One region of the Bacillus kalamii genome, then DNA from elsewhere that is predicted to be linked to it. Evidence: riboswitches for the same ligand, from Rfam matches in the RefSeq annotation. Region 1 holds a riboswitch; each other region holds the start of a gene.
The links. A riboswitch is a leader RNA that binds a small molecule or an ion and turns the genes downstream of it on or off. The one in region 1 is predicted to bind cobalamin.
Positions count from the first base shown of each region.

Region 2: another riboswitch for cobalamin. It lies ahead of metE (5-methyltetrahydropteroyltriglutamate--homocysteine S-methyltransferase); the one in region 1 lies ahead of ABC357_RS12560 (ABC transporter substrate-binding protein).
Region 3: another riboswitch for cobalamin. It lies ahead of ABC357_RS01620 (hypothetical protein); the one in region 1 lies ahead of ABC357_RS12560 (ABC transporter substrate-binding protein).

Region 1 is NZ_JBDFMI010000001.1:2,537,906-2,541,191, forward strand. Features, by position in the region: gene ABC357_RS12555 (FecCD family ABC transporter permease) at 1-671, opposite strand, end outside; gene ABC357_RS12560 (ABC transporter substrate-binding protein) at 658-1,626, opposite strand; cobalamin riboswitch at 1,802-1,983, opposite strand; gene ABC357_RS12565 (aminopeptidase) at 2,039-3,271, opposite strand.
Region 2 is NZ_JBDFMI010000001.1:1,844,785-1,848,070, reverse strand. Features, by position in the region: gene ABC357_RS09250 (DHA2 family efflux MFS transporter permease subunit) at 1-725, shown strand, start outside; cobalamin riboswitch at 1,233-1,377, shown strand; gene metE (5-methyltetrahydropteroyltriglutamate--homocysteine S-methyltransferase) at 1,503-3,286, shown strand, end outside.
Region 3 is NZ_JBDFMI010000001.1:309,783-313,068, reverse strand. Features, by position in the region: gene ABC357_RS01630 (bifunctional 2-methylcitrate dehydratase/aconitate hydratase) at 1-280, opposite strand, end outside; gene mmgD (citrate synthase) at 373-1,488, opposite strand; gene ABC357_RS01620 (hypothetical protein) at 1,489-1,713, opposite strand; cobalamin riboswitch at 1,878-2,075, opposite strand; gene rluF (23S rRNA pseudouridine(2604) synthase RluF) at 2,412-3,116, shown strand; gene ABC357_RS01610 (beta strand repeat-containing protein) at 3,177-3,286, opposite strand, start outside.

The DNA.
Region 1 (3,286 bases):
GCATGTATTAAAATAAGGAAGCCTCCAATCAAGAAAAAGGGAAGAATGAGCGCCACATGCCCCCATCCCCTCATGGCAACACTCCCCATAGTCCAATTAAGGATATTGGATAAATCTTCTCTTGGCGATAAAGCAATCATCAATGAAATAAAGGCGCTCATAAAAGAAGAAATGATGACTCCTGCCAAAATGATTGTTTGATTGGACATTCGGCCGGTCGAATAATGCGAAATGCCTAATACCAACAGCAGTGTAAGGAATCCAAAGAGAATAGCCGCCACAGGTTGCAAATAGCCGGCCAGAAATGTTGCAGGCACATGGAAAAACAGGACAAGGACAGCACCGAGAGACGCCCCTGAAGAGACGCCTATCGTATAGGGGTCCGCCAAGGTATTTCTTAACAACCCTTGAAATGCCGCCCCTGCAAGAGCTAATGAGGCACCGACCAAAAAGGCAAGGATTACCCGGGAAAAACGGATCGTCCAAACAATCATTTCAATATTTCGGTCTCCTTCAAACAGATTCATATGGAACAGTTTACCGAACAGTATCCTTAGAATATCGGACACTGACACCGGCACGGAACCGAAGAAAACTCCCGCTATTAGGCTCGCTGCAACAAGTGCGGTCGAAACTGCCGTCAGAGCCGCTATCCGTTTATTGGTAAACATCCGGATATACGGCTTTGGCGAGCGCCTCTAAACCGTCCGCCAAACGAGGGCCCGGTCTTGAGACCAAATCGCTGTTCACATCAAAAATTTGCTTTTGCTTCACTGCATTCACTTCTTGCCAGCCTTTTCTTTCTATGACCTGATTAACCGCATTTTTATCATAATAGCCATATGTTGTAACAATGACATCTGGATTGAGCTTGACCACTTCTTCTTCATTCATCTTGATCCAGCCCTCCTGTCGGCCTGCAACATTCTCAGCTCCTATGATTGACAACAATTCATCAAGGAATGTTCCCTTCCCTCCGCTATACATTTCCGGTGGTGCGGACGTTTCAATCCATACTTTTTTCTTTCCTTTTACTTCTTTTGCTTTTTGCTGGATGGTTGCTGCCTTTTCCTTCATGCCCTTCACTATTTCCTCAGCTTTCTTTTCTGTACCGGTAGCTTTAGCGATCATTTCAATGGCTTTGTACGTATCATCGAACGTACTTTGGGATGTATTATTGACAATGGTCGTAATGCCTGCATCCTGCAATTGCTTTACCACATTGGCATGGCTTCTGGCATGGTACTCTGAAATAAAGGCAACATCAGGCGCCAATGCAAGCACACTTTCTACATTGATATCCTGCGAGCCGATTTTTTGCCTTTTCGACACTTTTTCTGGATAGTTATCAAAGTCGGATACTCCGACAATTTCTTTATCCAAGCCTAATGCAAATAAAGTTTCTGTCGTACTCGGCAAAACGGAAACAATCTTTGTAGGCTTTTCTTTGATGGTTACCTCATTTCCAGAGTCATCCTTAAATGTAACCGGAAATGCCTTCTGCTCACTGCTGGCCGATTGTTTTTCATTGTTTTCCTTTTTTCCCTCATCGCTTGTTCCGCATCCTGCCAATGCTCCGAATACAAGCAAAAACAACAGGGTTGCTGCACTAATAAACTTCATCATCCGTTTATTCATTGTCTTCCCCCACTCCTTTAGTCAACAAATGTAAGAATCTTCTGATACATGTATAAATAACTACGGGAGATATGAAAAAGAGCCCTGACTATAAAGTCAAGGCTCTCATTAAATGTAAGTCACATACAATAACCTGCTTGACTTACTTTTCCCTCCGAAAAACAAGTTATCCCTTTTTAAAGCAGGTCTCCTGGCTTCGCATCATACAGCTTCCGCTGCCTTCCCAAACTAGGTTCAGTGGCAAGCGGGTCATAAAAAAGATGCTTACAGTAGCGGGGGCTGCACTGGATTTTCACCAGTTTCCCTATTATCCTGATTACAGGCACTTCAAAAATCGTATTTAATTATCCATGTATACTCCATTATTTTACAACAAATACAGAATCTTGTCAGCCATTAATTAGAATGCCCAATTTCCATTTCGGAAGATTGGTTCTTCCTTACCGTCTTCTGTAATGCCATCGATATCCATTTGGTCGGATCCGATCATGAAGTCAACATGTGTAATGCTTTCATTTGCTCCGTTTTCATTCAGTTCCTCACGCGACATTGTTTTGCCGCCATCCAAATTGAATGCATACGCACTTCCAATAGCCAGATGGTTTGAGGCATTTTCATCAAAAAGTGTATTGTAATAAAGGATATTGGATTCAGAGATTGGCGAATGATGAGGCACCAAAGCCACTTCTCCCAAATAATGCGAGCCTTCATCTGTTTCAATTAAATCCTTCAATACATCCTCGCCCACTTCTGCTTTTACGTTGACAATACGGCCATTTTCGAAAGTCAATGAGAAGTTGTCAATGATATTGCCGTTGTAGCTTAATGGTTTTGTACTGGAAACAGTTCCGTTCACCCCAGTCTTCAACGGCATACTGAACACTTCTTCAGTAGGCATGTTTGCCATGAATTCCACGCCAGCTTCAGAAATGCTTCCGGCGCCGCACCAAATATGTTTTTCCGGAAGTTCTACTGTCAAATCAGTACCTGGCGCTTTATAATGCAATTTTTTATAATGCTTTCCATTCAAATAGTCCACTTTTGTATGTAATGTATCATCATGTTTCTTCCATGCTTCCACAGGATTATCCTGGTCGATTCTAGTCGCCTTGAAGATTGCTTCCCATAAAAGCGTAATTCGATCTTCTTCCGGTGCATCCGGGAAGACCATATCTGCCCATGCCTGGGATGGAACAGCCACAATGGACCAGCATACTTTATCCGCTTGCATGATTTGGCGGAATTTGCTTAACGCTTGACCGGATGCTTTCTGGTTATTCGCCAAACGTTCCAATGCCACACCCTTCAACAAATCAGGAGAAGACGAAATAACAGAAAGGAATGAAGCGCCCTGCTCTGCAAGTTCATTTGTTTCATTTGCCTGGTGCACAGGGAATGTTTTGAACACGTCATCCCCTGCATGCTCATATTTCAAGCGGGTGATTGTATCATCGCTCCATTGGACAATGACATTATGCGCTCCTGCTTCATATGCTTTTTTCGTAATGATGCGGACTAATTCCGCACCTTCTAGCGTTGTTCTCACAACAAGCGTTTGCCCGGGCTGTACATTAACGCCCACTTTAACAGCTAGCTCTGCATATTTTTCTAGACTTTGTCTGAAATCTTTCATATCCTACCACTCCTC
Region 2 (3,286 bases), 690 kb from region 1:
GACAATTAACCATGAAAAACCCTATGCTCGAATTCAGAGTATTTAAGTCGCCAATTTATGCATTAACAACAGCTATCGGTGCTATTTTGAATATGGCAATGCTTGGAGCGAGTATCGTATTGCCGATCTATATCCAAAGCATCCACGGCAAGAGCGCATTGTATTCAGGTCTGGTTTTATTGCCTGGTGCCTTGTTAATGGGGATTATGGGGCCAATCACAGGTCGCGTATTTGATAAATTCGGAGCCCGCTGGCTATCCATTACTGGTTTAACCATATTGGTTGTGGCAACCGTTCCGTTTATGTTCCTTGGTTTGGATACAAGCATGGGTTGGATTACCTTTATTTATGCAGCACGATTCTTAGGTATTTCAATGGTTATGATGCCATTGACAACAGCAGGCATCAACTCGCTGCCTAATAAATTGATCAGTCATGGTACGGCTGTAAACAACACATTGCGTACAGTAGCCGGATCAATCGGTACAGCCATTCTAGTTACCATCATGACGAATGTAACGAAGTCTCATGAACCATCTGCTTCTTTGGCAGCTACAGACAAATTGGCTTATATGAAAAAAATGGCCGATGCTGCAATCGATGGAATCAATGGATCCTTCATCTTTACTTTTATCCTTTGCATCATTGCACTGCTGATGACTTTCTTCTTGAAAGACCGCAGAAAAGTAGTAGATGTTGAAAAAACAAAATCAGTATCTAAATAATAGTATAGATTGCAAAAATGATGCCAAAAGAACCCGGATGATAAACATCCGGGTTCTTTTTATAATGATGCCAAGTTAAACATGAGTTTTTGTTTTTTTTCTCTAAATGAAAGATTCAGACCCTCTGATTTTGAAGTATCCTTTTCTCTACTCCTGTTTCTGGATATTGTATCCTATTCTTCTCTAAATCAAGTTATATCAATCTAATAATCCAAACCGGAATTTTGTCCCATAAATATAATGCAGATGTGAAGAGTATCTGTAAGCTCTTACTCTAATGATTTATCCACCAGATGATGCAGAACATTCTTTCTGTTTATTAATAAACTGACCTTCCATGTTATTTTAACTGCACAATTTTGTTCATTTTTCATCTATATATCAACCGATTTAATTAACGCAGTTTTCCAATAGGGATTATAAAAATACATTGACTTCAAATTCTTTACATGGTATGATTTTCTAAATTTTTATAATATTTATTTAATTTAGATATTATATTTTTACATGTAAATAGTGGATATTGGTTTCTTAATCATTTTATTAAGATTAAAAGGGGAAGCCTGGTGAAATTCCAGCACGGTCCCGCCACTGTGAGGAAAGAGTTCCTTTCTTTCTGAGTCAGATTACCTTCCTTTATCGACAACGCTGCGGACCTACGGGTGATAGGGAGGTGTTAGAATTTCAATCAATTAGTTTATTTGATGTGCACTTCTAACCTTCACTACAAAGGGATAGAAGTGTTTTTTTATTGAATAAGAATGGGGATGGAAAAAGATGAAGAGCAGTAATTTAGGATATCCAAGAATTGGAGAACAACGTGAATGGAAAAAAAACCTCGAGGCATTCTGGGCAGGGAAGATCGACGAAGAAAGCTTTTTGGCGAATATGGATGAGATCAGACTGAAGGGGCTTATAAAACAAAAGGATGCTGGATTAGATATCATTCCGATCAATGATTTTACTTTTTATGATCATATGCTTGATTTATCGCATATGTTTAATCTGATCCCTGACCGCTATCAAGATATTCAAAGCAGATTGGATACCTATTTCTCAATGGCTAGAGGCAATGATTCTGCTGTTGCCAGTGAAATGACCAAATGGTTCAATACCAATTATCATTACATTATTCCTGAGTGGAATGGCGCTACTTTATCATTAGTGGAAAATAAACCGTTAGATGCTTATAAAAAGGCTAAGAAACTGGCTGGGATCGAAGGGAAACCAGTAATGGTTGGGCCTTATACATTTCTTTCTTTATCAAAAGGATATAACCACGATCAATTTGGACAGTTGTTGAATGATTTAGCAAAACTGTATGGTCAAGTGTTGGAAGAACTTGAACAAGAGGGTGTAAAATGGGTGCAAATAGATGAGCCGGCATTTGTGACACATCTGACAGAAGACCAAATAGAGCTAGTAGAGAACGTATATCACCAGTTGCACAACGCGGCACCATCGGTACGGATTATGCTGCAGACTTATTTTGATTCAGTGGAACACTATGAATCTGTTGTATCCTTGCCCGTTCAAGGGATAGGCCTTGATTTCGTACATGGCAAAAAGCGAAATCTCGAATGTTTGCAGCAATTTGGATTTCCGCAAGATAAAGTGTTGAGCGCCGGGATCATCGATGGACGAAATATATGGAAAAGTGATTTGACAGAAAAGAAAAAAGAGATCGATTACTTGCTGCAATTTGTTTCCAATGATCGCCTTTGGATTACACCTTCATGCAGCTTGTTGCATGTACCTGTCACTCTTACATATGAAACCAATATCGATCCTACGTTAAAGGGGGCATTGGCATTTGCAGATGAAAAACTGGGCGAAATAACAGGCTTAGTCCAATCGTTTTCGAATGGAGATGAACAGAGAAATACTCTTTTCGATCGTGCTTCAGAAGCTATTGCTGCATTGAATAATTCACCCTTCCGAAACCGACAGGATGTACAATCTGCCTTAGAGGCAATAAAAGAGGAAGATTTCCACCGGTCGCATCCTTACCAAGAACGAAAAATGATTCAAGGGGATTTTTGGAAGCTGCCATTATTTCCGACAACAACGATCGGCAGCTTTCCTCAAAGTCCTGATATCCGCCGTGCTAGACGGAAATTTAAAACAGGCATAATGAATGAAATAGAATACGAAACCTTTATCCAGTCACAAATTAAAAGATGGGTAGATATCCAGGAAAAAATGGATCTGGATGTGTTAGTGCATGGAGAATTTGAACGGAATGATATGGTAGAGTATTTCGGCGAAAAACTGGGAGGGTTTGCATTCAGCCAAAATGCTTGGGTGCAATCTTATGGCTCTCGCTGTGTGAAACCGCCGATCATCTATGGTGATATTGCATTCATTGAACCTATGACTGTTAAAGAAAGCGTATTTGCCCAGTCGTTGACGAAGAAACCGATGAAAGGCATGCTGACTGGCCCGGTGACCATTTTAAATTGGTCTTTCGTTAGAGATGACATTAGTAGAAAACAAGTGTGCTATCAAATCGCCTTAGCATTGAAGCAAGAAGTTGAATCGTTGGAAACACACAATATCCG
Region 3 (3,286 bases), 2.2 Mb from region 1:
TCATGCATCCAATATTAAAGGCTCCTTTTACAGGATCAAGTACATATGGAGTACCAGGAACACGGGTTCCATTAGGGACGATAGTGCCAGGAACGAAAGGCCCTAACAGCTTCGTACATTCTGGATAATTTAAAGCGAGAATTCCACACCCTAACGTATCGAGCAATACATAGTGCGCCGTGCGATATGCTTCTGTACTTGTGATATCTTTATACAATACATAATCAGCGATTTCTTCCAATAAAGTATCTGTTTTGGTAATATTATTTGTTTTTAGCATGAGACCCTTCCTTTTCTGTTAGGAGCTGAATATAAAAAAATAGATATTCGCCACTTTTATTTAATGGGCAACAATTGTGTTCACGCCTTCTTTTAATGAAGAACGCGACGCTCACCTATATAATGTACTCGTGGACGAAATATTCGATTATTAGCATGTTGTTCGATTACATGAGCGCAAAGACCAACCGTTCTTGCACTAAAGAAGATTGGTGTATAAAGTGGAATTGGTATGCCTAACATCCAATAAACTGGGGCTGCATAATAATCAAGGTTCGGATAAATTCCTTTCTCTCTCTCCATTACTCTTTCACCAGTTTCACACATCTCATATAATGTATAGTCGCCTTTTACATCACAAAGCTCTTTTAGCGCTTCCTTCATCATTACTGCCCTAGGATCAATTTTCTTCATATAAACACGATGACCAAATCCCATGATTTTTTCTTTTTTAAACAGTTTTGTAGTTAGCAACTCTTCGAACCTTTTAGCGGTACCGGCTTCATTTAGCATATACATAACGGCCTCATTGGCTCCTCCGTGAAGGAATCCTTTTAAGGAAGCAACTGCACCAGTTAATGCACCATATAAGTCAGATTGAGTGGAAGCGATAACTCTCGCTGTAAACGTGGAGTTTGGCATTTCATGTTCACTGTATAGAACTAGGGAACGATCAAATATTTTTTCTTCTAATGGAGTAGGTATGCGGCCTGTAATCATATTAAAAAAATTTGCAGTATATGAAAGGCTTTCGGTGGGGTGAATCAATTCCATCTTGTTAATGATCCGATAGCTGTTCGCTACAATGTTCGGTACTTTACCAAGCAGTTGGTAAGCACGGTCTTTATTTACGGTTAATGAACGGTCATCAAGGTGAATGTCAAATCCTGAGAGTGCTGAGATGCCGGTTCTAAGCCCGTCCATAGGATGAGTATGAGTGGGAAGATGATTAAATATTTCTGAGAGTTCCACGGGTATTTCATATTCGTTTTTTAAACTCTTTGCCAGTGCTTCTTTTTCGGAGGAATTAGGTAAGCTTTTTTCAAGCAATAAATAGACGATATCTAAATACTCTTTTGTTTGGGATAACTTAATAAGGTCATAGCCTTGAATAACAATTTCACTATTTTTCGTATCTAATAATGAAATTTTTGTTTCAACTGCAACTACACCATCTAATCCAGGAAAAAATGTATCCTTAGTTTCCATTTATTCCATCCTCCTATCTCCAAATAACTCTTCTCTTATATTTTTGTAAGCCTTTTCAAGATTACTTGAAAAAATGTCTTTTTCATTGTTTATTTCTGACCTTCCCATAATCTCATTCAGCTGATGTTCATAATAAGAATGTAATGTGAATGGTCTTTCAATAATGAAATTGTTCATAATACAAGTTTTAAAGCAATCGGTAAAGTACTGAACTGTTCCAAACATAGTGTCCACCTCGTAATTGTTTGTACTATCAAGAAAAATAAAAAAACAACTTCCCATTAGAAGTTGTTAAGAAATCGAACAGATACCTAAATAAGCATGTGTTATTCCTAAAAAAAAACATGCCTTCATTGCTCGCACTTAACACCCCCTATCCTCGTAGGTATTGATGTATGCTGAAGCAGGCAGGTCTCCTGGCTTTTGGTCATCGTTCTTCGATCCTTCCCATCTTCATATAGCTGAAGACAGTGGTTTTTTCGAATTACTCTCAAATACAGTTGCGGGACAGCGTCGGACTCTAACCGAACTTCCCTCTTAGGTAGATAATAAACAAAACTATCTACACCTGCTTCTACACATATAAAATTGTTAATTCGAGTTAAATATAACAAATATTCATTTAATTATCAATTTTTACCGTTAACACAAATTGTATTCTTAAGTAAGAAGTAAATTATCCATCCAAAGAATTGATTAGTCTACAATAAGAGTTTAATTAATGATTTCTACAAATATACAAATTTGATCAGTTTTGATCCAAGCTTCTCCCTTGGGTAAAAAGAGAAGCTTGGAAATTTAGAAAGAGAGGGCATGGGTCCGCCCAATATTGCTAATCCCTATTGCACTCCATCTTATTTTACATTCAACATTTTTTACGTTATCTTTAGTACACAATACTAAAATCAAAGGTGTGCTTACGTTTGCGAATTAATAAATTTATCGGTGAATCTGGAATTACATCCAGACGGGGAGCAGATAAGCTGATTGCCGAAAAAAGAGTGACGATAAACGGCATGGTTGCTGAGCTCGGCAGCAAGGTGGAAGATGGCGATGATGTTAGGGTGGATGGAAAACCCATCAAGACAGAACAGCAAAATGTCTATATTGCGCTTAATAAACCTGTCGGCATCACATCCACGACCGAAAGGCATATTAAAGGAAATATAGTAGACTTCGTCAATCATCCATTGCGTATCTTCCACATTGGCCGATTAGATAAAGACTCAGAAGGCCTGATTCTCCTTACAAATGACGGCGATATTGTCAATGAAATACTCCGTGCCGAAAATAAGCATGAGAAAGAATATATTGTGACGGTGGATAAACCATTAACCACTCATTTCCTGAAACAAATGGCAAGCGGTGTTGAAATTCTTGATACTAAAACGCTGCCTTGCGAAGTAAAAAAACTGTCCAAATATGTCTTTAAAATCATATTGACACAAGGATTGAATAGACAAATCCGCCGTATGTGCTCAGCCCTTGGCTATGAGGTTAAGGGACTTCAGCGCATACGGATCATGAATATCAGACTCGATGGCCTGAAGGTTGGCCAATGGCGCGATTTAACTGAAAAAGAACGCACGCAATTATTTTCAGAACTTCGCTATACCCCGAGAACATAAAGAAAGAAGGCTCCTTCACACAGAGCCTTCTTTCTTTATGATAACTATTCGCTTTATTCATTAAGGATTAACAATAACAATGGATCCCAACGGGCCTGTAGCGAATCTGAAGAAGCTGACATGGCCGGAACTGTTTGCTACATTGGGTGCATTCACAAGCGTGACACTAA